Regions from separate parts of the Colwellia sp. BRX8-7 genome, predicted to be linked through region 3. Evidence: predicted binding sites of a transcription regulator. Region 3 holds the regulator's gene; each other region holds the start of a gene.
What was found. Region 3 encodes sigma-54, which starts transcription at its own class of promoters, with help from an activator protein. Its sites were predicted from a motif close to GTTGGCACGNNNNTNGNNT; they were not measured.
Positions count from the first base shown of each region.

Region 1: a site for sigma-54 is predicted at 2,422-2,440, ahead of H4J57_RS10520 (FimV/HubP family polar landmark protein). Genes of this name have one in related genera too.
Region 2: a site for sigma-54 is predicted at 2,168-2,186, ahead of H4J57_RS14600 (DUF4097 family beta strand repeat-containing protein). Genes of this name have one in related genera too.

Region 1 covers NZ_JACGVP010000009.1:90,184-96,510, reverse strand. The annotation lists gene H4J57_RS10530 (4-phosphoerythronate dehydrogenase) at 59-1,192, shown strand; gene H4J57_RS10525 (aspartate-semialdehyde dehydrogenase) at 1,243-2,262, shown strand; gene H4J57_RS10520 (FimV/HubP family polar landmark protein) at 2,504-5,953, shown strand.
Region 2 covers NZ_JACGVP010000015.1:2,040-5,259, reverse strand. The annotation lists gene H4J57_RS14605 (hypothetical protein) at 495-1,619, opposite strand; gene H4J57_RS14600 (DUF4097 family beta strand repeat-containing protein) at 2,227-2,892, shown strand.
Region 3 covers NZ_JACGVP010000011.1:169,770-176,096, reverse strand. The annotation lists gene H4J57_RS12620 (calcium/sodium antiporter) at 1-867, shown strand, start outside; gene H4J57_RS12615 (KpsF/GutQ family sugar-phosphate isomerase) at 911-1,876, shown strand; gene kdsC (3-deoxy-manno-octulosonate-8-phosphatase KdsC) at 1,878-2,423, shown strand; gene lptC (LPS export ABC transporter periplasmic protein LptC) at 2,420-2,986, shown strand; gene lptA (lipopolysaccharide transport periplasmic protein LptA) at 2,967-3,509, shown strand; gene lptB (LPS export ABC transporter ATP-binding protein) at 3,506-4,237, shown strand; gene H4J57_RS12590 (RNA polymerase factor sigma-54) at 4,317-5,825, shown strand; gene hpf (ribosome hibernation promoting factor) at 5,849-6,136, shown strand; gene ptsN (PTS IIA-like nitrogen regulatory protein PtsN) at 6,182-6,327, shown strand, end outside.

The sequences.
Region 1 (6,327 bases), on a different contig from region 3:
TTGCATTTAAGATACAATAACCCTCATCAGATCAATAATGACTTTAGGTTTATAAACCATGAAGATTTTTTACGATGAAAACATGCCTTTTGCTGAAGAGTTCTTTGGCGACCTAGGTGAATTACACCCATTTGTTGGTCGTGAGTTAACCGCTCAACAGGTCAAAAGTGCGGATGTTTTATTAGTGCGCTCGATTACTAAGGTTAACCAAGCGCTATTAGCAAGCAATTCAACTTGTCAGTTTGTTGGTACGGCAACAATCGGTGTTGACCATATTGATCAGAGCTATTTAAGTGAACGGGGTATTACTTTTACCGCAGCGCCGGGCTGTAACGCTATTTCTGTTGCAGAATATGTGATCAGTGCCTTGGTTGTCTTAGCCGAACGTTACTTAATTGATTTGTTCTCGTTAACCGTAGGTATTGTTGGTGGGGGTAATACCGGTACTCGTTTAAGTGAAAAATTATCGGCACTGGGTATTAAGTATTTAATTTGCGATCCACTACTCGCCGCAAAACAGACAAATAATACTAAAGACCAACGCCATTACTCATCACTTGATGATGTTTTAGCTTGTGATGTTATTTCACTGCATGTTCCCATCATTGAAAATGGCGAACAGCCAACTTTTCACTTACTCAATGAAAAACGTTTAAAGCAACTGCACGAAAAGCAAATTCTTATTAACGCCTGTCGCGGTGAAGTTATCGATAATAAATCGTTACTGGCGCTTAAAAAACAAGGGCATGGTTTGAAAGTTGTTTTAGATGTTTGGGAAAATGAACCTAATATATTGCATGAACTTATTGCCTACACTGAAATATCTTCTGCGCACATTGCAGGTTATAGCTTAGAAGGAAAAGCACGTGGTACAGAAATGCTCTATCAGGCATTATGTCAACAACTGAATATACCGATAGAAAAGCACCTAAGTGATTTTTTACCACGCGCCTCAATAACCGAAGTTGAAATTAATCAACCGTTCGAGCAAATACTACTAAACCAGCTCGTAAAAATGGTTTACGATGTACGTCGTGATGATGGAATTTTCAGAGAAACAATTTTAAGTCATGGCTTTGACCATATTCGGAAAACTTATCCGGCTCGCAGGGAGTTTTCTGCGGTTAAAGTAAGCATGACAAATCAAGCCAAGAGTGATGTGCCACATCATCTTGGTTTTCTTAAAAAGTAACTTATTTAACGTATATAAAGTACTAATCTTCAAAGCAAAGAGAGAGTGACATGGCACAGAAATTTGATGTCTGCGTATTAGGCGCTACAGGTTTGGTGGGTAAAACCATCATTGAAATATTAGAAGAACGTGATTTTCCAATCAATAAATTATACCCGTTGGCTAGTGCTCGTTCAGCAGGTGAATTTATTGACTTTAATGGTCAAAGTATTGAAGTACTCGATGCTGACCATTTTGATTTTAGTCAAGCGCAAATTGGCTTTTTCTCTGCGGGTGGCTCAATTTCAGCTAAGTTTGCTCCTATTGCTGGTGAAGCAGGGTGTATTGTTATAGACAATACTTCTGAGTTTAGATACGACGCAGATATTCCGCTAATCGTTCCTGAAGTTAACCCAAGTGCATTAGCTGATTATAGAAACCGTAATATTATTGCTAACCCTAATTGTTCAACTATTCAAATGATGGTCGCGCTAAAACCTATCTATGATGCTGTTGGTATTAATCGTATTAATGTTTCTACTTATCAATCAGTTTCTGGTGGTGGTAAAGCAGCAATGGACGAATTAGCTAAGCAGACTGCAGACTTGTTAAGCGGAAAACCTGTTGAGACTAAACATTTTCCTCGTCAAATCGCTTTTAATGTTATCCCGCAAATTGATGTCTTTATGGATAATGGTTATACCAAAGAAGAAATGAAAATGGTCTGGGAAACGAAAAAAATTCTAGGCGATGAAAACGTTCTTGTTAATCCAACCGCGGTTCGTGTGCCGGTATTCTTTGGTCACGGTGAAGCCTTACATATTGAAACGGGATCGCCTATTTCAGCAGAAGAAGTTAAAGATTTGCTTGAGCAAGCTGAAGGTATTGTTGTTTGTCGTAATGACGAAGACTTTCCAACACAGATAGGCGATGCAAGCGGAAAAGATGCCACTTATGTTGGTCGTATTCGTGAAGATATTAGTCATAGTTGTGGGATCAATATGTGGGTTGTTGCTGACAATGTACGTAAAGGTGCGGCAACAAACAGTGTACAAATTGCTGAATTATTGGTTAAAGACTACCTTTCATAACATCCCTTTAATAAATGAGTTAGCGTTAAAGTTGAGTTAACCTTAAGATTTATTAAAGAAAAATCAAAACTCGTCGTTATAGTTAACGACGAGTTTTTTGTTTCATTATTACTAAAAAAATGTGTATTAACTTGCTATGATATAAACAGCAGGTGTAGGGTTGGAATAAAATTTGCTTTACTTTCTCTAGGCTTGAAGTGCCAAACAATTGGCAGTAAATAAAAATAATTAGGAAAACTTGATGCATCGATTATTACGCCTGTGCCTGTGGCAGGTAATATTTATAAGCATTACCACGTATAGTGTTTCTTTGTTCGCCTTTGAAGAAGGCGGTATTCGTATTCGGGGCCCCAAGGCGACGGATATGTTTCCGTACGATCAATACGGGCCTATTACCTCAAAAGATACCCTGTGGAACATTGCTTTAAAAGTTCGTCCAGACCCTACTTTGTCTGTTTATCAAGTAATGCAGGCGTTATATCAAAAAAATCCGCAAGCATTTAAAGAAAATAACTTAAACCATCTTAACAATGGCCAGTACTTAAAATTGCCGTCTGTTAGTGAGATGCGTGCCATAAATCCTCTTGCGGCAAAAAGTAAGTCAACCTCTGATGATAAAACATGGCAAAAGAAAGTTGCTAAAACCGTTAAGAAAAAAATTGTTCCTCCTGCTGAACTTGCCATTAAAAAGGAAGATTTAGACGCGACTAAAAAAGAAATTAATGCACAGCTTGAAGAAATAAACTCTAAGCAAACCGTTCGTTTAGAAACTATCCAAAATGATGTTTTAGATTCAATTGATGGCTTGCAGGCTATTCTTAAAGAAAATGCAGTTGTTGATGAAAAAATATCAACGGTGAATCAGCAGCTGAATGTTTTTAAAGAAGCTTCAACTATAGAAGATGAAAAACAAAACGCTCAATTAGCACTGATCATGTCACTTCAGCAAGAACTATTGAAAATGGCAGAAGCGAGTGAGCAAGCGTTATTATTAGAGAAGCAAAAAGCTGAACTTGAAAATGAAGGCATAACCTCGCAGCTTTGGTTTCAGATCTTAATGTCAACGCTACCAGCATTTTTTGTCTTGAGTCTTGTATTTTGGTTCTTGCGCCGTCAAAAAGGTGGAGAAACTGAAGCTAAGCCTAAAAAATCAAAAGCTGTTGCTCAAGAAAAAGCCAAACCAGCAGACACAGCTGAAGAACCTCTTGCTGCTTTAGATAACGAACTTTCACTTGATGATGAATTATCGCTTGATGATGAATTATCACTTGATGATGAACTTTCAATGGACCTAGGTGAGGATGAACTTAATTTAGATGATTCATTATTTGCTGACGACGCAGATGATGGATTAGGTTCATTAGATGATGACGATGATGTTATCCATTTAGATGATGATCTAGATGACTTGGACGGACTCGATGATTTAGATGATCTAGAAGACATATCACTTGATAGCGACGAGTTAGAAGGTGGTGAGTTAGACCAAAGCGACTTAGATTCCTTACTTTCAGGTCTTGATGACGATGATGACGACGTTCCAGCGGATAAAGACCAAATTAATAACAATGAAAGTAAAGAAGAGCTGCCAGGCGAAGCATTAGAAGGTGGTGAATTAGATCAAGATTTATTGAATGACTTATTAAACGACATCGGCGACGAAGACGACGAAGACGACGATAGTGCTTTAGAGGCAATTGAATCTGTACATGAAGAAGCTGCAACAGAACTAACCGACCCAGACGACATCGATGCACTGATGGATTCAATGGCCACCGCAGCGCCAAAACCTGAGCCTGAGCCAGTAGAAGATGCTTCGGCTGAGCTAACCGACCCCGATGATATCGATGCACTGATGGATTCAATGGCCGCCGCAGCGCCAAAACCTGAGCCTGAGCCAGTAGAAGATACTTCGGCTGAGCTAACTGACCCCGATGATATCGATGCACTGATGGATTCAATGGCCGCCGCAGCGCCAAAACCTGAGCCTGAGCCAGTAGAAGATGCTTCGGCTGAGTTAACCGACCCCGATGATATCGATGCACTGATGGATTCAATGGCCACCGCAGCGCCAAAACCTGAGCCTGAGCCAGTAGAAGATGCTTCGGCTGAGCTAACCGACCCCGATGATATCGATGCACTGATGGATTCAATGGCCACCGCAGCGCCAAAACCTGAGCCTGAGCCAGTAGAAGATGCTTCGGCTGAGTTAACCGACCCCGATGATATCGATGCACTGATGGATTCAATGGCCGCCGCAGCGCCAAAATCTGAGCCTGAGCCAGTAGAAGATGCTTCGGCTGAGCTAACCGACCCCGATGATATCGATGCACTGATGGATTCAATGGTCGCCGCAGCGCCAAAACCAGAGCCTGAGCTAGAACCAGAGCCAGTAGAGGATGCAACTGATAATAGCACTGCAGAGTTAACTGACCCAGACGACATCGACGCACTGATGGATTCAATGGTTAAAGAAAGTGCCGTTGCTGAATTAAATGAACAAGCTGAGAATTTTGAAATATCAGATCCTGATGACATCGACGCCTTGCTAGATTCAATGTCAGCCCCAGAGCAGATGACAAAACCTATCACTGCCGATGATATCATTGATCCTCTTGATGAAATGGCTGCTGATAACTTAGATGAAAATATAGCGTTAACTGACCCTGATGATATTGATAGTTTATTAGGTGATATTCAGGGTGATGAAACTGCAGATGGCACTGAGACCACAGAAGATGAAAATAAAGCGCTTATCGATAATTTTACCAATGAATACGTAGCGCCATTTTTATCGGTAGATTTTAGTGAGCTACTTAAAGATGACACCGAAGAATTAGTTGATGATACTCATGCAAGTCATGACGAAAGTATAAACGAAAAAAATAGCAATAAAAATAATGACTTGTCAGATGATTTGGACATAGATGCACTTTTAGCTGAGGTGGCTGAGGGTGACAACTCAAACGCTGATGATTTAGATATTGGTGACGATATACTTATTGATGGACAAGTTAATGAACTAGCGGCAGAAGAAGCAACTGATTATACCGATAGTGATGTATTAGCTGATTTATTAGCCGATGAAAACACCTCTGACGATGATGACAATAGTGAGATTGATGAGATTGAAGCACTCGATAATGTTGACTTTGATGACTTATTGGCAAACATAGCAGAAGAAAATCAGACAACACTTTCAGATGATCTCGACTTTTCAACTGACTTCAATGCTGATGACATTGACTTAGACGCTACTGATACCGATGATGAGATTAACATTGAAGGCGACAGCGAAGATGATTTCGATGTTGACTTAGATGATGTGTTAGATATTGGTGATGACCTCGATAGTGATAATAATTTAAATGTTGATTTTGACAATGATGATGAAGATGATTTTGTCTCTGTTGACTCTTTATTATCAGATAGTTTAAGCGACACAGAAGACGAAGAGCCCTACAATAAAACTGACTTTAATGTCGGGCTTAATGAGTTCCCTGAGTTTTCTGGTGATAACGCCGCAGAAGAAGAAGATGATAACGGTATTGCAGCTAAATTAGATTTGGCGAAAGTTTATATTGAAATAGGAGATAACGAAAACGCCGAAGTAATATTACAAGACGTAGTAGCAAAGGGTGATGCCCAGCAACAATTTGATGCTCAGCAACTACTTGATAATATTAGTTAATCGATAAACGTTATCTTCATTCTATAAAAGCCACTGTTGTGGCTTTTTTTATATAAAAGAATTTTTTATATAATAGAAATAGGCGCAATAATAGAAAACGCCGAAGTAATATTACAAGATGTAGTAGCAAAGGGCGATGCCCAGCAACAATTTGATGCTCAGCAACTACTTGATAATATTAGTTAATCGATAGACGTTATTTCATTCTATAAAAGCCACTGTTGTGGCTTTTTTTATATAAAAGAATTTTTTATATAATAGAAATAGGCGCAATAATAGAAAACGCCGAAGTAATATGACAAGACGTAGTAGCAAAGGGTGATGCCCAGCAATAATTTGATGCTCAGCAACTACTTGATAATATTAGTTAATCG
Region 2 (3,220 bases), on a different contig from region 3:
AAAAAATCAGGAAGAATGGACTCTTCCTTCCACGAATATCTCAAAGCGGTCATTATAGACCCTTCTGAATCACCCCACCAATGGATCACTAAGATACGAAAGCTGACCTTCCTAAATTATAAAAACATGAGTATATTGATGATAACTTTTTGACAATAACCAGTTAACCCGAATGAGAACAAAGCCACCACAACGGTCATTCATCATCAAATAATTAATACTGACTTCATGCTCATTGAATACATTAGCTACTGCTTGTTTTTAAGGTCAACTGACTCATCTAAAAGAAGTTTTTTGGGTTACGAAGAAAAGGCTAACTAGTATCACAAATAAAGGATTGGTCAGTAGTCAATTGCAGACATTCAAAGTTTACCAAGAGCAAACCCTATCGACTTTAACTGGTTGCTTCAAATATTTCTACTCTAACCAAACAAATGCTTATTGCTCTATCAAAACATATCGACGAGGCTAGAGTGAGACTATGCTGACAAACCTTACTTTTCCATCCTAGTCAGCTTTCTTACAACGGCGTTCAGGTGATCCGGAATGAACAAGCTTCCGTTTGGACCAAAGGCGATGATGTCCGGGTTGGAGATCTGGGCCTCTACCGCAGGTCCGCCGTCGCCAGTGTTACCTTGTTTCCCAGTGCCTGCAACTGTATACATGATCCCTGAAGGTGTTACCACGCGGACTCGCATGTTCACCTGATCGCTAATGTAGACGTAGCCTGAACGATCCACCGCCACACCTGTTGGTTCGCCAATCTGGCTTTCGAGAGCTGGCTTTCCATCGCCGTTAAACTCTGGAACGCCAGTACCTGCAATCGTTACAATGGTGCCGTCAGTTTTTATCTTGCGGATTCGATGGTTGAAGAATCCTGCGATGTAAACATTACCGTCAGCGTCAATCGCGATCGCAACGGGAGCGCCTAATTCAGCTTCTATGGCAGGACCACCGTCACCACTGAATCCACTTTTACCCGTTCCGGCCACTGTGGTGATGACGCCGTTGGTCGATATTTTACGGACACGATGGTTTGCAGTGTCTGCTATAAACAAGTTGCCAGCTCCATCTGTCACAAGATGGTTCGGAAAGTTGAACTGTGCTTTGAGCGCATGTCCTCCATCACCACTAAATCCAGTCACACCTGTGCCCGCTATATGCTGGGCAATTCCATCTGCGCCGATCTTGAAAATTTTAGAGTGCCCACGACTCAGGACGTAAAGATTATCATCGAGATCGGTGGCAACGCCATAAGCGTTTGATAGGTTGGTCTCATTTGCAGGGCGACTTCCTTCTTGTACTTCGGTGCTATCGGTACCTACCACTGTCGTGATGACCCCTTTAGACGTTACCATACGGACGCGAGGGATCTTCTCGTTTGCGATATACAAATTACCCTTGGAGTCAAGTGCGACGGCGGTGGGTCTTTCAATTAATGCATCGATCGCCTGGCCTCCATCGCCACTTATTCCTCGTATTCCGGTCCCGGCAACAGTGGATATCGTAAACCGGGGAATAGCGGCATGGCCACGTTCATCATCGGAGTTAGAAGATTGGGCTAACACAGTAGTGTTCTGTGCTGCAATAATGGTAGCCAGTAGTAAAACTTTTTTCATATTAGATAACCTATAGAGCCTGTTTATAAATAGATAATATCAACCTTTGCAATATTCACACCAATCTACAGTTCCCATTCTCTTTAGGTTGTTCAAAATTGCATATTCATATTGTTATCTTTTTTCGCCAGAACATAGTGAAAATAACCATTTGTAGTGGCTGAGAATATAGACAAAGAAAGCCTAAATTAATTTATATGTATAAATGTCCGCTAAAATCTATCCCCCCCCTGCCTGTGAACGAATATCTGCATTTCGTTATTTTTAAAGGTAGCTGACGTTAAAATCATTTTTCTAAGGCTCTCACGCCCTATTTCGACTTAGTCTGTCAAAATTGAATTTAATCAATGTGGGGATATTAAGATACTTTTTCTTATTCTAACTCAGTCTACAATTGACACAGTTACGAGTTTTTTTAGAAAACAGATAAAATTAACAACCAACTTAAAACTGGTGGAATTAGTTAAAATGTGCGTTATAACGCTAAATTCAATCAGCGGCTAAAAGACAATTTATATCAATCGTTTGATTTATAATGACTTTATATGGTTGGTTTGAAAATTGCTTACGTAAATATTAAAGCATTACTCAATCATATGGAAACACAATGAAATATAAGCATATTGTCGGCATCATAATAATATTATCAACATCATCTTGCTCTACAGTTAATACTCCCTCTAATGTAAGGGTTGGCCCTACTCAAGAAATTAACCTAACTATTATCGAAGATATTGTCATTGATCTTAATATTACTGCGGGTGATGTTGTCATTGAAAGCTCTCCAGGAGATCAGTTAAGGGCAGAAATGACAGTAGAATGCCCTGGTATTAATAGCAAATGCGCCAAGCGTATGACTGGTCTAAAATTTGTATCATTAACTGAAGGAAAACACCTAACACTAAAAACCAATAAAGATTCTTTGTTCCAGAGTTATAACGCCAATCTTAGCGTTAAGTTATTTATTCCTAAATCTAAGCAACTTAATGTCAACATGGACGCAGGTTCACTTAAAGTAAACAATGTAGATTCTTGTTTGAACATTGATATGTCAGCAGGCGAAATAAATATCCACATGTCTGAAACTATGATTGCTTCTGTTGATCTTGATTCTGCGTTTGGTGAAGTTTCACTTAATGTAAATGGACTACATAAAAATGAAAATCGGTCATGGTTAGTTGGCGGAGAAATTAATTGGGATCAGGGAAGAGGTAATTGTCATATGAAAGTTGATTTACAATCTGGTGAAATATTAGTGAATCTTGCTGGCTAGTTATAAAACTTAATGATATGGGATTGTGTCTTGCTATTTGGTTATTAAGGCAATAAATAAGTACTAATCCCATCTTGAAGTTAATTATTTTTATTCTAATTACCAATTCAAGAAAACAACTTTGCACAAAATTCTCTCCCACTTTGTGACTTGATCCTGCTTTCATCATATTCTATATGTCATCAGCACAGATTAAGTATTAAAATATAATTTTCAGTAGGCTCGATTTCGTATCATTAATCATTAGATTGGGTGATTTTTAACAACAAAAAACGACTGCTTTAGGCTCTGAATTGTCATTAGCAACTCACAAGCTAATGTCAGCTTA
Region 3 (6,327 bases):
ATTGGTTTAACTATTGTTGCCATGGGTTCATCTGCTCCAGAAATGATGATTGCAGCGACAGCATCTTTAGACGGTAACAATAATACAGCTATCGGTAACGCAATCGGTTCAAACATTACTAACATTGCTTTGGTACTGGGTATAACGGCATTATTTCAACCTTTAAACGTATCCTCATCAACGGTAAGACGAGAAATTCCATTAATTTTAATTGTTACCGCCCTGGCCTATTGGATGCTTTCTGACGATTACTTTGGCTTTAACGAAGGCTTATCACTGATGATCGGCTTTTTTGTTTATATATTTGCGTTACTTTTTATTACCATAAGAGCCTCTAAAACTCGGCCAATTGATGATCCATTGATCATTGAAGCTGAACAAGAAGTGCCAGACGCGGTTAGCAAACCTAAATCTTTACTTTGGCTAGTCGTTGGTATTATTTTCTTACCTATGAGTGCTAGCTACCTGGTCGATTCATCTGTTTTTATTGCTAAAGCATTTGGTATCAGTGACTTAGTGATTGGTTTGACCGTTATTGCCGTTGGCACAAGCTTGCCAGAACTTGCTGCAAGTATTATGAGTATTATCAAGAAAGAAGATGATTTAGCGCTAGGGAGTATTATTGGCTCTAATATCTTTAATATTTTAGCTGTACTCTCGCTCGCTGGCCTAATTGCACCGGGCGAAGTAGATTCAGATGCCGCAGCACGTGACGCCCCTTACATGCTTGGCGTTACCGTATTATTATTTATACTGTGTTTTACTCGTCGTGCCGGAAAGTTTTGCATTGGACGCTTAAAAGGTTTGCTATTAATAGGCGCTTTTATCGCTTATCAAGCGCTACTTTTTAGTCAAATAAAGCAATAACAAACACTATAATAGCAATTTATAAAATAAAAACGGGCTAATAATGAACGATTTCAAACAACTAGCGTTAGACGTTATTCACATAGAACAACAGGCTATTGCAGAGTTAGCCCAGTACATTGATGAGAACTTTGAATATGCCTGCCAGTTAATGTTTAACTGTAAAGGTAGGGTTATTATTGCTGGCATGGGCAAGTCAGGCCATATCGGTGGTAAGATTGCTGCAACGCTAGCGAGCACCGGCACACCTTCTTTTTTTGTTCACCCTGGTGAAGCAAGTCACGGTGATTTAGGTATGATAACCGGTGATGACGTCGTGTTAACGATTTCGCACTCGGGCGAAACCAGTGAAGTGTTAGCAATAGTGCCAGTCATAAAACGTATTGGCGCTAAACTTATTGCGATGACGGGGAATCCAGCCTCAACCTTAGCAAAACTAGGCGATACCCATGTCTGTGTTGCTGTTTCACAAGAGGCTTGTCCACTAGGATTAGCGCCAACATCAAGTACCACAGCAACCCTAGTAATGGGTGATGCACTTGCTGTTGCCTTATTAAATGCTCGCGGCTTTACCGCTGACGACTTCGCACTCTCTCATCCCGGTGGTAGTTTAGGAAAACGCCTATTACTACGTCTTAGCGATATAATGCATAGTGGTGAGCGCTTACCAACTGTAAATGCTAATGCTAAAATTAAGGATGCGTTGGTTGAAGTATCATTAAAAGGTTTGGGGATGACGGCGGTAGTCGGCGAGAGTGGTCAATTACAAGGCTTATTCACTGACGGAGATTTACGTCGTATTCTTGATGAACGTATTGATATACATCTCGATACTATTGCATCAGTGATGACAAAAAATCCCACTGTGGCTCATCAAGATATGCTAGCCGCCGAAGGCTTAAAGATCATGGAAGACAAAAAAATTAATGGTTTAATTATTGTTAATGACAATAATATACCTATTGGCGCAATGAATATGCACGACTTACTAAAATCAGGTCTTATCTAATATGCAAACACTCTATGGCGAAATTACTGACACAGCATTCAATACCATGAAAACAATAAAGCTGCTGATATGTGATATTGATGGCGTTTTTTCTGATGGCCGTATTTATTTGGGTAACGATGGTGAAGAATTAAAAGCTTTTCACACTAAAGATGGCTACGGCATAAAAGCATTAGGCGCCAGCGGTGTCGATGTAGCGGTGATCACCGGGAGAACATCAAATATTGTCGCAACACGTATGTCAGCCTTAAATGTTAAATATATAGTTCAAGGTGAAGAAAATAAATTACCCGCCTTGAAAACTATGGCTAAGCAATTAAAGCTATCCCTCGAGGAAATTGCTTATATTGGTGATGATATGCCTGATTATGAGTGTATCAACGCTGTGGGCTTGGGTATTGCTGTTCAAGATGCCCACCCAAGTATTTTATCTATCGCAAATTACACCACTTTTAACCATGGCGGTTTTGGTGCTGTTCGAGAAATATGCGATTTAATCATGCTTAGCCAAAACACCTTAGCAAATGCTTCGGGTGCGAGTATATGAATCGACTTTATAGTTTAACCTTGTTGTTTTTTCTGATTGCGGGAGGCGTTTACGGTATAATTGAATGGAGAAATTCCTCAGCACCACAATTACAAGCGATTGATAAGACGCTGACCCCTGATTTTATTGCCGAAAATTTACACAGTAATGTTTATAAACATCAAGGAAGTTTAGCTTATGTTGTTGATGCCCATCGTATGGAACATTACCCTGAGTTAAGTATTACCAACTTTGAGTTTCCTCAATACACACTTCATCCAAAAAATGATGCGCCCGCATGGAAAATATCTGCCAATGAAGGCATATTATACAATAACAACCGGGTAAAATTAGAAAAGCATGTCCGCCTGTTAGCAACAGATCCCGATAGCTTATTACAAGAAGTTCAAGGAAAATACTTTGAACTTGATCTAAAAACTAACATCATAAGTTCAGAACAAGAAATTAAAATTATCGGTAAAGGATTTACCATCGATGGTAAAGGTTTAATTGTCGACTTAAACACCAACCAAATGACACTAACTAAACATGTGAAATCAATTTATGAAATTGTTAAAAAATAGCCTACTGTGCTTATTGTTATCAACTCCGCTATTTTCGTCAGCTTTCGCTGAAAAATTTGATATAAAACAAAAGATTGAAATTAACGCTTCAAGACAAGCCGTTGATCTTAAAAATAAAATATTCAGCTATATTGATAACGTGGTGATCACTCAAGGTTCATTAGTTATACGTGCTGATTTAGTACAAGTGCTGACTCAATCTGGCAGTGAAGAAAAAACCTATATCGCTAAAGGGAAGCCAGCAACCTTTAAACAAACCTTAGCCGATGGCACTCCTCTTAGCTTACAAGCAGACGAAATAAGATATGAGCCCGCAAATAATTTAGTGATAATTTCAGGAAATGCGTTATTACAGCAAGAAGGTAGTGAGGTTAGTGGCAGTAGAATTACTTACAATATTGCCACTCAGTATGTTAATGCTGAAAGTAAATCTAACGAACGCACTAAAACGATTTTTCAGCCGAAAGAAAAAATTAAAGCGACAACCACAGACGCGAAAACTCAGGAAAAAATTAATTTATGAGCACTAGCACCCTAATGGCAAAAGGCCTTGCCAAAGCCTATAAAGGCAGAAAAGTGGTTAAAAATGTCAGTATGCAAGTTTCAGCAGGACAAATAGTCGGTTTACTGGGCCCAAATGGTGCCGGAAAAACAACTTCTTTTTATATGATTGTGGGTTTAGTTGAAAGTGATAGTGGCGATATTATCTTAAATGACGAAAACCTGACGTTAGCGCCTATGCATGAGCGTGCGAGAAAAGGCATCGGATATTTACCACAAGAAGCCTCTATTTTTCGAAAACTCAGTGTTTACGACAATATTATGGCTATTTTACAAACACGAAAAGAATTATCAGATGCTGAACGTGAAGAGAAATTAGAACATCTTGTTGAAGAATTCAACATAGGTCATATCAAAGATAATTTAGGCATGAGCTTATCTGGTGGTGAACGCCGCCGAGTAGAAATTGCTCGCGCATTAGCTGCTGAACCAAAATTTATTTTATTAGATGAACCTTTTGCTGGTGTTGATCCAATTTCAGTAGGTGATATTAAAAAAATTATTCTACACTTAAAAGAACGTGGCATTGGTGTGTTGATCACTGATCACAATGTACGTGAAACTCTCGATGTATGTGAACATGCGTATATTGTTAGTCATGGTGAACTTATTGCAGAAGGTACTGCAGATCAAATTCTTGCAAATCAACACGTAAGAGATGTATACCTTGGTGAACAATTCACGCTATAGTAGTCAGTAAATGAATAGTATCTTCGTATGAAAAAAACGAAAATATCCCATTAAAAATAATAGGAAGTTAATGACCTAAATGCGCCCTACTCTACAACTCCGCATAGGACAACAATTAACCATGACGCCACAATTGCAGCAAGCAATCAAATTGCTGCAACTGTCTACGTTAGAGCTTCAACAAGAAATTCAGGAAGCCTTAGAAAGTAATCCATTATTAGAAATGGATGAGTCTTCAAATAATCCTGAAGATAAAAGTACTGACAACCTTGAAGAAGCTCACACTGCCGGTACTGGTGATGTTAAAGAAGCCCCCGCTTCTGATGGTAGCGAAGACGCTACGCCTACCATTGATGAAATCACCACCACTGAAGCCATGGACAAGAACGATATCCCTGAAGAATTAAACATGGATACCACTTGGGATGATAACTACACGGCTGGTGCAGCAAGTTCAAGCTCAGGCCCAGCTTCAGAAGATTATACTTACCAAGGCGAGACTCAAGACTCCATTCAAGATCATTTGCGCTGGCAAATGGAATTAAGCCCTTTTACCGAAACAGACCGCGCTATAGCGACAGCAATTATTGATGCTGTTGATGACGCCGGTTACTTAACGGTATCTAGTGAAGACATTTTAGAAAGTGTTGCCATTGAAGGAGTAGAGCTTGATGAAATTGAGGTGGTACTAAAACGTATTAACCTCTTTGATCCTGTTGGTGTCGCTGCTCGTTCTATTTCAGAATGTTTAATCATTCAACTTAATCAATTTGACCCCGCTACACCTTGGTTAGCAGAAAGTAAGTTAGTTTTGCGTGACCATATTAATCTACTGGGTAGCCGAGACTATCGTACATTAATGCGTAAAACTCGACTGAAAGAAGAGCAACTGCGCGAAGTAGTGCGTCTTATTCAATCACTTGACCCTAGACCCGGCGATAGTGTGATGAAGAGTGACGATCAGTATGTTATTCCTGATGTTTCTGTTGAAAAGAAAAATGGCCGTTGGGTGGTCGAATTAAATCCTGATACTGCGCCAAAACTTTCGGTGAATCAGCAATATGCTTCGATGTCACGTTCGATGAAGTCGACAGCTGACACACAATTTATTCGCTCAAATTTACAAGAAGCTAAATGGTTTATTAAAAGCTTAGAAAGCCGTAATGATACCTTATTAAAAGTGTCAAACTGTATTGTGCAACGTCAAATTGGCTTTTTTGAACATGGTAATGAAGCCATGCGTCCAATGGTTTTAAATGATATTGCCGAAGCTGTCGATATGCATGAATCAACCATTTCACGAGTGACGACACAAAAGTATATGCATACGCCACGTGGAATTTTCGAACTGAAGTTTTTCTTCTCAAGCCATGTTGGCACCGAAAGCGGTGGCGAATGTTCATCAACAGCTATTCGTGCATTAATCAAAAAATTTGTTGCTGCCGAAATCCCAGCAAAACCACTTAGTGATAGTAAAATGGCTGATTTATTAGCCGATCAAGGGATAAATGTAGCTCGACGTACCATAGCAAAATATCGAGAGTCACTTTCTATTCCACCTTCTAACCAACGAAAAAGTTTACTTTAACGAAAAGATGAGGAATTAAGCTTATGCAAATTAATCTTTCTGGCCACCATGTTGACATTACCGAAGCTTTACGAGAAAACGTCACGACAAAGATGGCAAAATTAAGCCGACATTTTGATCATATCAATAATGTTCATGTTGTTCTCACCGTTGAAAAATCAAATCAAATTGCTGAAGCGACTGTTCACGTTAGTGGCTCTGATTTACATGCAAAAGCTGAAAATGCTGACATGTATGCCTCTATTGATAGTCTTGTTGTTAAGCTTGACCGGCAAATATTGAAGTACAAAGGTAAAACGAATCAGCATTAATGCTGTTTATCGCCTGTTCACTCACCAAAGAATCTAAGTAGTATAATGAAGTTGCAAGATATCCTTACCCTTGATTGCACCCTGTGTGCGATTAAGGGTACAAGCAAAAAAAAACTCCTTGAAATAATTAGCGAAACTGCGGCAAAAAAATTCGATAATATTGATACTCATCAATTATTCGAAAGCTTAAT